DNA from 4 places in the Bacillus sp. CGMCC 1.60114 genome. Region 4 is predicted to be linked to each of the others. Evidence: riboswitches for the same ligand, from Rfam matches in the RefSeq annotation. Region 4 holds a riboswitch; each other region holds the start of a gene.

Region 1 (3,689 bases), on a different contig from region 4:
AACCAATAGCGCAAGGACAATACCAATGACATATAAAGAGAACACAACAATCGCTTGACTATGCGGGAAAAAGACCCCAGCAAATAATGCATATACAGGTAGACGTGCTGAACATGACATAAATGGTGTTACTAAAATCGTAAGCAGTCTCTCTTTCTCCTGTTCAATCGTTCTTGTGGCCATAATGCCTGGTACGTTACAACCAAACCCGATGATCATTGGAATAAACGCTTTTCCATTTAGTCCAAAAAACTCCATAATACGATCCATTACAACGGCAATACGCGCCATATATCCAGAGTCTTCTAATAATGAAATAAAGAAGAACAATACAAAAATTTGTGGAACAAATACGATTACCGCACCGACACCGGCAATTACTCCATCTGTAATGAGCGCTCGAATGAATTCAGATGCTCCCATATTAGTTAGAGCTGTTGTTACCCAATCTGTGAACGGTCCGCCGATAAATGCATCAAGCTGATCAGATAAAGGTGTTCCAATCCACGAAAACGTCACCTGAAAAATGAAATACATGATCCCTAAAAAGATCGGAAGTCCCCAGATTTTATGCGTAATTAATTTATCAATTCGTTCAGAAAAAGGAATGCTTCCTTCTTTCTCATGACGAATGACACTTGTTTTCAACTTTTCAATATACGCTGCACGTGCTCCGTACATATGCTGTTCCAGCGTTACGTCTAGTTCCGCTTCTACTGCAGAGCGAATCGCTACAAGTTCCTGATAAATAGGCAATTGATTTAATTCTTGGTCTACTACTTCATTATTACTTAAAAATTGAAGTGCAAGCCATCTTGGATGCTCATAATTCGCTTGTTGCAATTTATCCATAACTTGCTGGATTCCTGTATCTACCTTTTTACCATAAGAAAGAATAAATGGCTTCTGTTCTCTGTTATCACTTTCATGAAGAGAAGCTAATAATTCCTCACAGCCTTTTCCGCTCCTCGCAATAACCGGTATAACTGTTACACCTAGCATTTCAGCTAGTTTCTTCACATCAATGAGAATTCCACGCTGCCTGGCAACATCTATCATGTTTAAACCAATTGAGAGCGGCTTACCAAATTCTAATAATTGCAAAGTTAAATGCATATTACGTTCGAATTGAGAAGAGTCTACAATGTTTAACATATGATGAAATTCTTCTGTTAATAGAAATTGTGTAACAACCCCTTCATCACGTGACACAGGGTTTAAATTATATACACCTGGTAAGTCTATTAAAGTTCCCTTCTTATCTTTTAACTTACCAATCTTTTTTTCTACAGTTACTCCGCTCCAGTTCCCTACATATTCATAAGAACCAGTTAGCGCATTAAATAATGATGTTTTCCCCGTATTTGGGTTCCCTAGTAAAGCAACCTTACTCACGCTAATTCCACCTTTATCATTTTCGCATCACAATGGCGAATAGAGATTAATTGTCCGCGGCATTCTAATGTACACGGACCATTAAACATTGCCTTTTGTTTTACACAAAGTTCGCATCCTTCAGCAAATCCAAATGAAGCTAAACGACGTTTTAATAATTTATCAAGAGATTGTAAATCTTTCACACGTACTTTTTCATCTATATTCATATCAACTAAGTTCATAATTTCTCCCCCTCAGACGATAACGATAATTATTATCAATATCAATTATAACATGAATTTTATAGGAAAGACTATACAATATTATGTGAATTTTTCACTATTTTGTACGGTGTTATCATTTTTATCTTATATAACATAGCTATGCTAAAATATATTTGTCATTCTTATCCATTTTCGTTTACAATACTATTAATAATCTAAGAATCTCGTTGTCACAGGGGGAGCCGCGTCGCTGAGAGGGAACACATCGTTCCGACCCTTTGAACCTGTTAGTTAATGCTAGCGCAGGAATTGTGCAAACGTATATACATAAATAGTTATTTATAATTTGTATATCTCATGTCCCCTATGATAATGATTCTTTTTTATAACTTGGATGTAGGGGGAAATATAAATGCGCAACACAAATTTACAAGCCATGATAGAGGCCGCGATTCTTGCCGCACTTGCATTAATCATCGACATTTTACCGCTATCTATTAAACTTCCAACAAGCGGTTCTATCTCATTTGCTATGATTCCAATTTTTATTGTCGCTTACCGCTGGGGATTTAAAGCTAGTTTCTTAAGTGGTCTCGTTTGGGGATTACTACAAATTGTCGTAGGAGATGCATACATTTTAACGCCTGTACAAGCGTTTATTGAATACTTCATTGCATTTGCTTTTATCGGTTTTGCTGGATTATTTCATACACCAATCCAACAAGCACTTACCAATAGACAAAAAACAAAAGCAATCATGTATATCATTATCGCTACACTTGTTGGCAGCCTAGCTCGTTACTTCTGGCACTTTATTGCCGGCGTTGTTTTCTTTGGTCAATATGCACCAAAAGGACAATCAGCCGTTTTATATTCCTTCATTATAAACGGCAGCACAATGATTGGTTCTTTCATATTATGTGCGGTTCTACTTGTTATTTTATTTACAACCACACCGCGCCTCATTGCACAGCGCGCTTGATAAAGTGAAACTTCCATCAGTGGGGCTTTCTTCATTCCCCACCTATCTTCTTTAACTTCATAGAATCTTGAGGAAGACTTACTACTCGTTCATGCAGGGTAATAGAAAAAGAGCAGATTGCTTCTATAAGCGGCCTGCTCTTTTTCTGTGCCCTAGTTTTCCAAGTTACTTTCTTAATGTGAATCTGTGTGTCTTACAATTTCAGGAGTTTGAAAATGGAGTGCATTTATCTCTCGGCTGCTCTCTCGTTCATTTTTACCGTTATGTTTATGAATCCAAGATTTCATCTCATTCCATAAAACAACTCTATGCATATCATACCCTATGTGCTGCTTTATATTCTCTTTATAGCACTCATTCCACTTGTACCACACAATTTTATTATGTGAATCTACCCATACTTCTTGCCGATCAACTACAGTTTTATAACCTTCATTATTAGCTAACATAATCATATCATTCTCTAATAATAAAGAAAGAGCCGCCGAGTGCCTCTCCATTCCCCTACTCCTTTCTGTTTTAGTGACTGCCTTATTTCCCTAAAATGTGTGTGCCTTACATATACGTAGTGTATACAAAAAGGGCATTACAAACTATCGATTTACCTTACAAAAAACCTTACAATTTTGTAAGGTTTTATAATTAATTAAAATATAACGTTTATATATTGTATTAATACCTACTTAGCTAAAGGACACCATCATATCACTATCAAACTAACAATTGTTTAGGGTGATTCTAAATGAAATACGTATTACTTTTAGGTAAAAAGCCAGAGACTAATAAAGTGAAACTTCCATCAGTAATCCCCACACTGATGGAAAGCCCGCCCAATCAGGTACATGCCAGCAGTTATCCCCCATCTTCCTTCTTGCTTTTCTCTAAATCTTGAGATGGAGGTCTTACTGCCCAAAAATAGCGGGATAAACCTTACCTCCATTTTACTTTAATATTCTGTAATAAAATGGATTATTTATTACAATAAATCATTTAATGTTACAATATTTAAAAAAATATTTCATTTTCATTACAAAAACTATTGAAAATACATTTGCATTGTAATAGTATAACTGATGTGGAAATTAATTCTAAATTAATTTTCGTAA
Region 2 (3,689 bases), on a different contig from region 4:
AACAAATTCTCCATCCCGAATTGAGACGTTCATGTGCTCTAGTACTGTTTTCCCGTCAAATGTTTTCGTAACGTCTTTTACTTGTAATCCGCTCATTTTTCGCTTGGAAGGAATTCGTTTGTAAAGGCAGCTTTCACATCGATTTTCTTTTTAATAACTTTATTGTCATATAAGAAATTCATATAATTGCTCCATACCTCTTCCTTCTGTACTCCCCACGCTTTCGCATCATCTTGATATTTCGTACTTAACCATTTTTGACTTTCTTGTACTAACTCTTTATTAATATCAGGTACATCTTTAATTAAAATATCCGCTGCTTCTTTCGGTTCCTTAATTGCAAAGTTATAACCATCTGTTGTTGCTTTCATAAATTTCTTCACAAAGTCTTTATCTTGTTTTGCATGTTTTTCACTTGTAATAATAACAGGACTATAATAATCTAATGCTGGATCTAAATCCTTTAACATAATTGTATTTAATTCAATACCTTTTCTCTTTGCCTCAATACCGTCCCAGCCATAATAGATCCACTCAAAATCAGCATCACGGCCAATAGATTTAAAGAAATCAGTTTGTCCAAGTACAACATTCTGCACTTTACTATAGTCTGCTTGTTGCTTAGCCATAATTGTTTTTAACGTAGCTTCTTCCGCTGGTCCACCCCAGCCGCCATACCTTTTTCCTTCAAACGCCTTTGGTGATGTTATATTATCTTTTTTTAGAGATGCAAACGCAGATGTATTATGTTGAATAATTGCACCAATTGATACAACTGGAACGTCTTGTTCACGTGCTATTGTTACGTTTTCTTGATAGCTCACACCAAAATCAGCTTTTCCGGATGCAACCATTTGTTCAGCAGAAGTATTATCACCTGGCTGAATAATTTCTACATCTAATCCTTGTTTTTTATAGTAATCTTTCGTCTTTGCTACATATAAACCAGTATGATTTGTATTTGGGAACCAGTCCAATACCACTTTTACTTTCTTCTCTTTACTCTCCGCTTTCTTTTCTGCTGAGCAACCTGCGAATGAAAATAGTAAAGAAGCTGCTAATAACATTTTTAACCCTTTTTTCATTTTTCCTCATCCTTCCTGTAAATCCATGGTGCTGTTAGTCTTGCCACCAATTCAACAATAAAATACAACAGTAACGTTACACCAACAATAACGGCAGCTATTCCAAACACACGAGCTGTTAAAAAAGATTTCGTTGCCCTTGTCAGCATAACACCTAGCCCTTCACTTGCACCAAGCCATTCCCCAATAATGGCCCCCATTACGCTATATGTAACGGCAATTTTTAATCCTGAAAAAAAGTATGGCAATACTGCCGGAAATTTCACCTTTTGATATACTTGCCATTTGCTTGCTCGCATCGTTTGAAGTAATTTCAGCATCGTTTTATCTACCGTTTGAAAACCCTCTAAAATGCTAAGCGCAATTGGGAAGAAGCATACAAGAATAACAACTATTACTTTTGGCAGCATTCCATAGCCAAACCAAATAATAAATAAAGGTGCTAGTACGACAATCGGGATCGTTTGTGAAATCACCAATAATGGATTAATTAAAACACGGAACAACGGAATAACGTCCATAATAATTGCAATGCTCGTTCCAAGTACAATCGCAAAAAATAATCCGATTAAAACTTCTTGCAGCGTCTGCATTGTATTCGGAAGTAGTAAATCTTTCATTTGTATAAGTTCACTTACAATCGCAGAAGGCTTCGGTAAAATCCACGGTTCAATATGAAATACTGACACAGCCCCTTCCCATATTGCAACGAGAAAAAGAAGCCAAACCATTGTAATCGTTATGTTAGATCGTTTCTGTTTTTTCATGTTCTTCACGATACTTCCACACTTTTTCATCAATCGTTACACCTGTGCTTGGACGATAATGAATTTTAATAGAAGTAATGACTTCTTCAGCTCCATCATCTATACAAGCTTGCTGCGCACGTTTGATAATATCAAGAAGTTCGTCTAATTCCCCTTCCATCGTTGTTTCCATCGCACCAACTTCATAGCGTACACCAGATTGCTGAACAACCTCAATCGCTTTATCTACAACTGAATATACATCTTTCATCTTTGCTTGTGGTACAACTGAAAATGAAATCGTAACTTGCTGTGACATACTAAATTCCTCCTTATATTAAATAAGTTTCACGAAAAAAGAAAAGGCTTTCCTGTCATGAAGCCAGGAAAGCCTTATATTCAAGTTACCATAGAATAACATATGCTACGATTCTTGATACAACTCCCTACGCTGGCATTATCCAGATCAGGTTAAGGGTCGATGCATTGTTACATCCTCTCAGCCGTATGGGCTCCCCTGTTCCAATTCGTTTTCATTGTAGCACGTATTATTTTTGTGAACAAACAAAATTAAATTTTTCCATCTAATGATACTGTCCTCAAGTTCATCTTCATATATTCTATTGTACTCACAAATTGATACAGAAAGGTGGAGTTTGTATGGGCATTCGCTTTATCAAGATTTCTTCTATTTATTTTGTTATCGGTATCTGTATGGGGATGTATATGTCAATGTCTCTTAATTTTGCATTAAGAAGTGTACATGTTCACTTGCTGCTTCTTGGCTGGGCTTCAATGATGGCAGCTGGCATTTTATATCATATCTTTCAAGAAGCTGGTCATTCTAAACTAGGAAAAATTCACTTTTGGCTGCTTAATATTGGACTGCCAATTATGATGATTGCACTAGCCCTTGAAATCTATGGACATCATGCTGCTATTCCGTTTGTTGCCGGTGGTAGTATTCTTGTTGTTCTCGCTATTATTATCTTTTCTATTAATATTTTTACCCATATAAAAGAAAATTCATAATGAAATTCTTTGCAAAGTAAAACTTCCATTATTGTAAGTTTTACTGCTCTTTATACAAAATACATGAAAAAGCAGAAGCGATTCGCACCTCTGCTTTTTCATGATATTTCAACTTTTAAATTCCGCAATAAGCTCTCGTAACTCATAGGCAAGCACATTTAAACAACTTGCTAATTCTGCTACTTCTTGAACAGACATTTCCTGCTCTTTCATACTTTCTTCTACATAGTTTGTACTCTCGACATATGTCTTTGCAATATTTGAAAGATCATTTACTAAATGAACAATATCTTTACTGTTTTGTGAAACATGACTTGATGTTCCTGATACTTCTTTTACTTGTTTTGTCACAGACTGTGCTGATTGTAAAATTTCCGCAAAAAATACCCCGCTACTTTGCACAAGAGAAATACCAGATTCCACTTCTTGTGAGCCTTTTTGCATCGAAACAACGGCTTGTTCAGTTTCTGTTTGTGTTTCACTAATAAGTTTAGAAATATCTTTAGCAGATGTTTCCGTTTGTTCTGCTAATTTTCGCACTTCTTCTGCTACAACTGCAAAACCTTTGCCAGCCTCCCCAGCACGCGCTGCCTCAATAGAAGCATTTAAAGCAAGTAAATTTGTTTGATTCGAAATTCCTGTAATCACTGTGACAATATCACTAATTTGCTTTGAACGATTTTCCAGCGAATAAATAATAGAAGATAAATCTTGAACTGCTTTTTGTATTAAACTCATCTGCTGAATAATTTGTTCAATAGCCTTGTTACCTTTAACAGAATGTTCCTCCATTCCTTCAGCTGCCTCCGCTACGTGCCCTGCCGCT
Region 3 (3,689 bases), on a different contig from region 4:
CATTCCCTTGCAATTCAACATTAGCTCCGTAACGCTTTGTCGCAAGTATCTTACTAAGCGGGGCTCCTTTTGGCATAACAATCGTACAAGGAATACCGAGCATATTACTAGAATAAGCTACACCTTGTGCATGGTTACCAGCTGATGCTGCCACAACTCCTTTTTGCAATTCTTCTTTGCTAAGTGAAGTCATTTTATTATAAGAACCACGCACCTTAAAAGAACCCGTCTTTTGCAAATTTTCTAGTTTTAAGTATATTTCATTATGAGATAATTCACTAAATGTACTGGAGTAGTCTAACGGTGTTGTATGTACAATCCCCTTCATTTTTTCATGAGCAGCTATAATATTTTGTAACGAAATCATGTTTTCGCCTCCGAAACGATATATATTCATACACGTTAGTTTAAGCTACACAGTTTGTTTTATACGACAAAAAGAACCATTTCTCACGTTAGAAATGGTTCTTTTCATATATTAGCTTATTATTTTCTTACTAACTCGGCTAATTTCTTCGTACTATTATAAGGAGAATCTGCTAAGCTAATTGCAGAAATAATAGACACCCCGTCCGCACCTGCTTCAACGACAGAAGCAGCATTTTCAATTGTAATTCCACCAATACCGACAATCGGAATTTCAATGCCACTTTCGCGGAAGAAACGTAATCCTTCCGTTCCTTGTACTGCTTTTGCATCTTTTTTCGTATTTGTTGGAAAAATCGGTCCTACCCCTAAATAATCCGCGCCATTTTCAATCGCAAACCGTGCTTCTTCTATTGTATGAGCGGATACACCGATAATTTTATCTCCCATTTTTTCACGTACTGTCTTAATGCCCTCATCATCTTGTCCAACATGAACGCCATCTGCATCTAATTCTAGCGCTAATTCCACATCATCATTTACGATAAACGGAACATTATATTCTTTACATAAAGACTGAAGCTGTTTTGCAAATGCATATCGTTCTTCTCCAGTTAACGCTCCGTCACCTTTTTCGCGATATTGAAAGATTGTAATCCCACCATCAAGTGCTTCTTTCATGACTTGCAATGGATCTTTGCGGCAATTATTGCTCCCCATAATAAAATATACTTGTAATAGCTCGGACATATACTGTTTATCGATGCGCGCCATTTCTCTCATCCTTTCTTACCGAACTTCTTCGACATTCCCATATTGTTCAACGTCTTTTGCAGTAACACTTGCTAACTGATTAAGAAATTCAATTTGGAAACTTCCTGGTCCCTGTTCAGCTGTTTTGTTTGCCGCAATTTCTGCCGCTACACCGTAAAACGTTACTGCTGCGACTGCTGCTTTTACATAGTCTCTTTCGACTGCTGCAAATGCTCCAATCACAGATGTTAATAAACAGCCCGTTCCTGTTACTTTTGTTAAAATGGGATGACCGTTACGAAGAATGAATGTTCTTTCTCCATCTGTTATAACGTCTTCTTTTCCAGTAATAACAATAGCGGTATCTAGCTGCTCTGCTGCTTGTTTCGCAATTGAAACAACATCACCGTTTCCTTCCCCTGCATCAACACCTTTAATCTCCCATTTCTCATCAATAACATTTGCAATTTCCGCTGCATTGCCACGGATGATTGCTAGTTTCACTTCACTTGGAATATGTCTCGCAACTTCTGTTCGATACAAAGTTGCACCAGCACCAACAGGATCAAACAAAACTGGTACATTGTGTGTATTTGCTGATTTCCCAGCAATGAGCATCGCTTCTACTTCTTCCGGGCGAAGTGTTCCCATATTTAAAACAAGCGCTCCAGCAATGCTTGCCATTTCAGCTACTTCTTCTTTCGCATATGCCATCACAGGCGATGCACCTAATGCGAGTAAACCATTAGCTGTAAAATTTGTCACAACAACATTTGTAATATTATGAACGAGTGGATTTCTTTCTCGTACTGTTTCAATTACTTGTGCAATTTCTTCGATTTTCATATTTGTCCATCTCCTTTTCTAATAATGGGAGATATAGCCAAAAAGACACTTTGCGCATGCAAAGTGTCTTAATATATGCTTTCACACTCTCCCTACGCTGGCATTATCCAACAGGTTCAAATGGTCAACGACAGATTAGCCGTACTCTCAGTTTGCATCCGCAAACTCCCATGTGTTTTATTATTCATCTAATTCAGAGTCTACTCTTATTCTCTCAAAATCACAAGTTACATTTTGTTATGAAAATTCTTCTCCTCTTAACTAACCAAAGATATAGAGTATTTCATTCATAACAATGGATGCGAATCTTCGGAATAACTGAATCCAAAAGGGATGTATGCTATAGTTAACTTACGGAAATTCGAAAGGATGTTTGAAATATGGCAAAAAGTGTTGTAATTGCTGAAAAACCTTCTGTTGCACGTGATATTGCACGTGTATTGAAGTGTGATAAAAAAGGAAATGGTTATATTGAAGGCAGTAAGTATATCGTTACTTGGGCTTTAGGGCATCTCGTTACATTAGCAGATCCAGAAAGTTATGATATGAAATATAAAAAATGGAATCTAGAAGATCTTCCAATGCTACCTGAACGCTTAAAATTAACAGTAATCAAGCAGACTGGCAAACAGTTCAATGCTGTTAAAAGTCAACTGACTAGAAATGATGTAAATGAAATCATCGTGGCTACAGATGCAGGAAGAGAAGGAGAATTAGTCGCTCGTTGGATTATTGATAAAGTTAAAATTAATAAACCTATTAAACGTCTATGGATTTCATCTGTTACTGATAAAGCAATTAAAGATGGCTTTGCAAACTTGAAGCCTGGTAAAGCATATGACAATTTATATGCTTCAGCTGTCGCACGTTCGGAAGCCGACTGGTATATCGGTCTTAACGCAACACGTGCATTAACTACAAGGTTCAATGCACAACTAAATTGCGGTCGTGTACAAACGCCTACTGTGGCGATCATTGCGGGTCGTGAAGACGAAATTAAAAACTTCAAAGCGCAAACATACTATGGTATCGAGGCTCAAACAACAGACAAGTTAAAATTAACTTGGCAAGATGCGAAAGGCAATAGTCGTAGTTTCGATAAAGAAAAAATCGATGCGATTGTAAAAAAACTAGGAAAACAAAATGCTACTGTAGTGGAAATTGAGAAAAAGCCTAAGAAGTCGTTTGCTCCTGGTCTTTATGATTTAACAGAACTACAACGTGATGCGAATAAAATCTTTGGTTATTCTGCAAAAGAAACGTTAAATATTATGCAAAAACTGTATGAGCAGCACAAAGTACTAACATACCCTCGTACAGATTCGCGTTATATCTCATCTGACATCGTCGGGACACTTCCAGAACGTCTGAAAGCTTGCGGAGTAGGTGAGTATCGTTCTTTAGCTAATAAAGTCTTAAATAAACCAATAAAAACTTCTAAAGCGTTTGTTGATGATAGTAAAGTAAGTGATCACCATGCAATCATCCCAACAGAAAGTTATGTAAACTTCTCAGCTTTCACAGATAAAGAACGCAAAATTTATGATCTAGTTGTAAAACGTTTCTTAGCAGTTTTATTCCCAGCCTTCGAATACGAGCAACTAACGCTACGCGCAAAAATTGGCGATGAAAACTTCGTCGCGCGCGGTAAAACAATTGTTAATTCTGGCTGGAAAGAAGTATACGAAAATCGCTTTGAAGATGACGATGCAGTAGACGATTTA
Region 4 (3,689 bases):
GTTGTATATAAATTCCCGTTTATATAATGGGCAACAAATACAACATTTCCATAGCTTGTAGAATAATAAGACTTAACAACAGTGCCAGGTGCAGCAGCTTGAATTGGAACATTTCCTGTTGATGCAATGTCTACGCCATAGTGCATTTGTCCCCAACGTACGTCAAATTCTGAGCTTATTTTTCCTTGAGCCGGATATTTAAAGACAGCTGGAATAGCTGGTTTAGCTTGTTTTTGTTGCTGTTGTTGTTGTTTCTGTTGTCCTTGTAGTATATATTGTTGTGCGACATAGCCATATCCTGATCCGAATCGAATTTTATACCATGTGCCAACCTGTCCAACGACTTGTACCTGTGTTCCATTCTTTAAAGAGCCGATAACAGCAGTATTTGTACCAGCACCGCTGCGTACTTTTAATGCTGGGGTAGCAACATAATAAGAGCTTCCGCCTTGTACAGTAACTCCTTTTACTAGTGGCTGAGTTCCGTTAGATAAAAACTCTTTCTTTACATAGCCATTTGTCCCGTTATGTATAATTTTATACCATCCATTTTCTTCTTCTTGAACAGTAACAAATTTCCCATTTGGTAATACATCAATAATTTCAGATTGTGTATTTGGTTCAGAGCGAACGTTTAATGCATCTGCATTAACGATATATTGTTGCTTACCATTACTTGGTTTTGTTAAAGAAATTGCTTCCTTTTTAACATAGCCAGTTTTATTTTGAGTTTGAATTTTATACCATTCGTCTGTTGTTTCAAGAATTGTAACGGGAGTATCACGTACACTGTTTTCAATAACAGAATCTGTTGCTTTAGGACTAGAATACATTTGTAATGTATTCGTTTTTACATAACCAATTTTTGTTTTTGGTTTTTGCTCTGCTGCTACAGTTTGTACAGTGGAATCTGTCATAGATGGGAGCATAGAAGCGACTGCGACAGTAGCTGCTGTTATTGCTGCGGTTTTCATGTTCATATAACTAGAGACCTCCTTATGTAATAATTTGTTATACTCTTAATTATAATATAACAATATTAAATTTGTCTTGTGTGCATAGAAATGTAATACTAAAAAAAATATATGAACATTTTTTTAGCTATAAAGTCATATAATAAAAGGATAGCAGATTTATTAGTATTATGAAAATAGATAAAAGAAATTTGCGTTTTTCTAAATTTACAAAACACATAGAGAATGATGCTGTATTCCGCTCAAAATATTGATATTTTAAGGAGATGTTTTAAGAGGAAAAGCTTCCCATAAGACGTATTTTGGTTTAATTGACCATTTTTGGATTAAAATTAACACATATGGAAATTTGACTTTATAACTTAAAAGAGTTGCCCATGAGATATGGCGATGGTATACTGACTATGTTAAATGAATATAATGCTAGGGGAGCTAGTGTTGCTAGCTGAGAGTAAGACCGTAGTCTTTGACCCTTGAACCTGATCTAGATGATGCTAGCGTAGGGAAGCAATTTGGACGATGTAAATAACGTCCCCGTTTCTTTATGCATAGAAACGGGGATTTTTTATTGAAAATTTAATAGAACACCACTAGGGGTGCTTGAAAGCTGAGAGAGGTAGAAACCTTAACCCTTATAACCTGATCTAGGTGATACTAGCGTAGGGAAGTGGAAACAACAAATGAAGTTTTTTTGTTTGCTGTGGCCACTTCTTATATAGAAGTGGTTTTTTATTTGGAGAAATATATAGGAAGGGGAAATATAGATGACATTTTGTGAAAGGTTATTTGAAAAGGTACAACCTATTTGGGAGAAGAGCCATAATCATCCATTTGTAACGGGTATGGGAGATGGAACGTTAGAGAAAGATAGATTTCAATATTATATTGTTCAAGATTATTTGTATTTGTTAGATTACGCAAAATTATATGCAATCGGTGTTGTAAAAGCAACAAACCCAAAAGTAATGGCGAAGTTTGCTGAACAAATCGATGGGATTTTAAATGGAGAAATGACGATTCATAAACAATACGCAAAGCGTTTAGGAATTTCTGTTGAAGAAATGGAATTAGCAAAGCCATCTGCTATGAATCTAGCATATACAAACTATATGATGTCCGTATCACAGAACGGTACACTTGCTGAGTTAATTGCAGCGTTGCTTCCGTGTATGTGGAGTTATTGGGAAATTGGAAAGCGTTTAAATGATATTCCAGGAGCACGCGACCACGAATTTTTTGGTGAATGGATTCAAGGGTATAGCTCTGAAGAATACGGAAATCTTTGTGTATGGTTAATTGATCTATTTAATGAAATTACAATTGGGAAAACAGAAGAAGAATTAAATCGTTTAGAAGAAATCTTCTTATATTCCAGTCGTTTTGAATATTTATTCTGGGATATGGCATATCGTAAGGAGATGTGGGGTTTTGAGGAGCAAGAACATACTACAATTTCATAATGTTTCCTTTCATTATGATGAGAAGCAGATTATAGCGAATCTTGATGCTGCAGTACAACAAGGAGAATTCGTTAGTATTATTGGTCCGAGTGGCTGCGGGAAAAGTACATTGTTTCGGCTCATTACAGGGCTCGAGAAAGCAAACGAGGGCACTGTTGATGTAATAGGAGAAACGAATCACCCTGTTGGATATATGCCACAAAAAGATATGTTACTTCCATGGCGAACGATTATCGAAAATGCAGCATTGCCTCTTGAATGTCAAGGTGTGAAGAAAAAAGAAGCACAAATGCAAGCACAAAAATTATTGGAGCAGTTTGGACTGCAAGGGTATGAAAATAAACAGCCAAAAGATTTATCAGGTGGAATGCGTCAACGTGTATCTTTTATTCGTACGTTGTTAACGGGCGGTGATCTTTTACTATTAGATGAACCATTTAGTGCACTCGATGCATTGACGAAAGCATCTCTGCAGGAGTGGTTGTTTGAACAATGGAAGCATTGGCAAAAAACGATTGTATTTATTACACATGATGTTGAGGAAGCGCTTTATCTTTCCAATCGTATTTTTATCGTAACAGAGCAGCCCATTACATCATTGACAGAACGGATTGTACCTCTTGGACAAGAACGATCTCGAATGGATTTGCATCGCCCGGAAATGTTGGCGTTAAAAGATGAGCTCATTGGGATGTTACAACGGCAGGTACTTGTATGAAAAGAATTGTAGACTATGTTCCAGCTTTTATTGTTACTGCTATTTTTCTTATCGGTTGGGAAGTAGGAGCGAGGATTCTTGATGAAATGTACATTTTACCCTCCCCAAGTGCCATTGTTCGAAAAATATGGGATTTGCGGGATATATTGCTTACAGTGCATTTACCAGCAACTCTTTCTGTTACAGTTATCGGTATTGTCATTTCCGTTGTATTAGGTGTTAGTTTAGCAATGATGATGAGTATGAGCTCATTTGCTGAGAAAGCATTTTATCCATTATTAGTTGCTTCACAAACAATTCCAATTACAGCTTTGGCACCGTTATTTGTTTTATGGTTTGGCTACTCTATTTGGAGTAAGGTTGTTGTCACAGTACTTATTACGTTCTTCCCAATTGCGGTGAATACGTATGATGGCCTCCGCAGTACGAAAAAGGAATGGGAAGAGCTTTTGATTACATATGGTGCAACAAAAAAAGACATTTTCTTAAAATTAAAATTGCCATCCGCACTCCCATATTTTTTCTCTGCTTTGAAGG

What was found. A riboswitch is a leader RNA that binds a small molecule or an ion and turns the genes downstream of it on or off. The one in region 4 is predicted to bind thiamine pyrophosphate.
Region 1: it holds a riboswitch for thiamine pyrophosphate, as region 4 does, so the genes downstream of both, thiT (energy-coupled thiamine transporter ThiT) here and tenA (thiaminase II) in region 4, are expected to answer to the same signal.
Region 2: it holds a riboswitch for thiamine pyrophosphate, as region 4 does, so the genes downstream of both, ACFQZ1_RS02840 (MTH1187 family thiamine-binding protein) here and tenA (thiaminase II) in region 4, are expected to answer to the same signal.
Region 3: it holds a riboswitch for thiamine pyrophosphate, as region 4 does, so the genes downstream of both, thiM (hydroxyethylthiazole kinase) here and tenA (thiaminase II) in region 4, are expected to answer to the same signal.

What each region holds. Positions count from the first base shown of each region.
Region 1 is NZ_JBHTHG010000108.1:64,174-67,862, reverse strand. Features, by position in the region: gene feoB (ferrous iron transport protein B) at 1-1,395, opposite strand, end outside; gene ACFQZ1_RS16690 (FeoA family protein) at 1,392-1,619, opposite strand; TPP riboswitch at 1,827-1,928, shown strand; gene thiT (energy-coupled thiamine transporter ThiT) at 2,014-2,583, shown strand; gene ACFQZ1_RS16680 (hypothetical protein) at 2,757-3,083, opposite strand.
Region 2 is NZ_JBHTHG010000005.1:120,750-124,438, reverse strand. Features, by position in the region: gene ACFQZ1_RS02855 (ABC transporter ATP-binding protein) at 1-96, opposite strand, end outside; gene ACFQZ1_RS02850 (ABC transporter substrate-binding protein) at 93-1,085, opposite strand; gene ACFQZ1_RS02845 (ABC transporter permease) at 1,082-1,882, opposite strand; gene ACFQZ1_RS02840 (MTH1187 family thiamine-binding protein) at 1,830-2,150, opposite strand; TPP riboswitch at 2,258-2,360, opposite strand; gene ACFQZ1_RS02835 (cytochrome-c oxidase) at 2,492-2,863, shown strand; gene ACFQZ1_RS02830 (methyl-accepting chemotaxis protein) at 2,972-3,689, opposite strand, start outside.
Region 3 is NZ_JBHTHG010000005.1:113,257-116,945, reverse strand. Features, by position in the region: gene ilvA (threonine ammonia-lyase) at 1-367, opposite strand, end outside; gene thiE (thiamine phosphate synthase) at 487-1,140, opposite strand; gene thiM (hydroxyethylthiazole kinase) at 1,156-1,965, opposite strand; TPP riboswitch at 2,038-2,147, opposite strand; gene ACFQZ1_RS02805 (DNA topoisomerase III) at 2,346-3,689, shown strand, end outside.
Region 4 is NZ_JBHTHG010000119.1:5,308-8,996, forward strand. Features, by position in the region: gene ACFQZ1_RS25520 (SH3 domain-containing protein) at 1-980, opposite strand, end outside; TPP riboswitch at 1,390-1,497, shown strand; TPP riboswitch at 1,557-1,657, shown strand; gene tenA (thiaminase II) at 1,739-2,434, shown strand; gene ACFQZ1_RS25530 (ABC transporter ATP-binding protein) at 2,403-3,152, shown strand; gene ACFQZ1_RS25535 (ABC transporter permease) at 3,149-3,689, shown strand, end outside.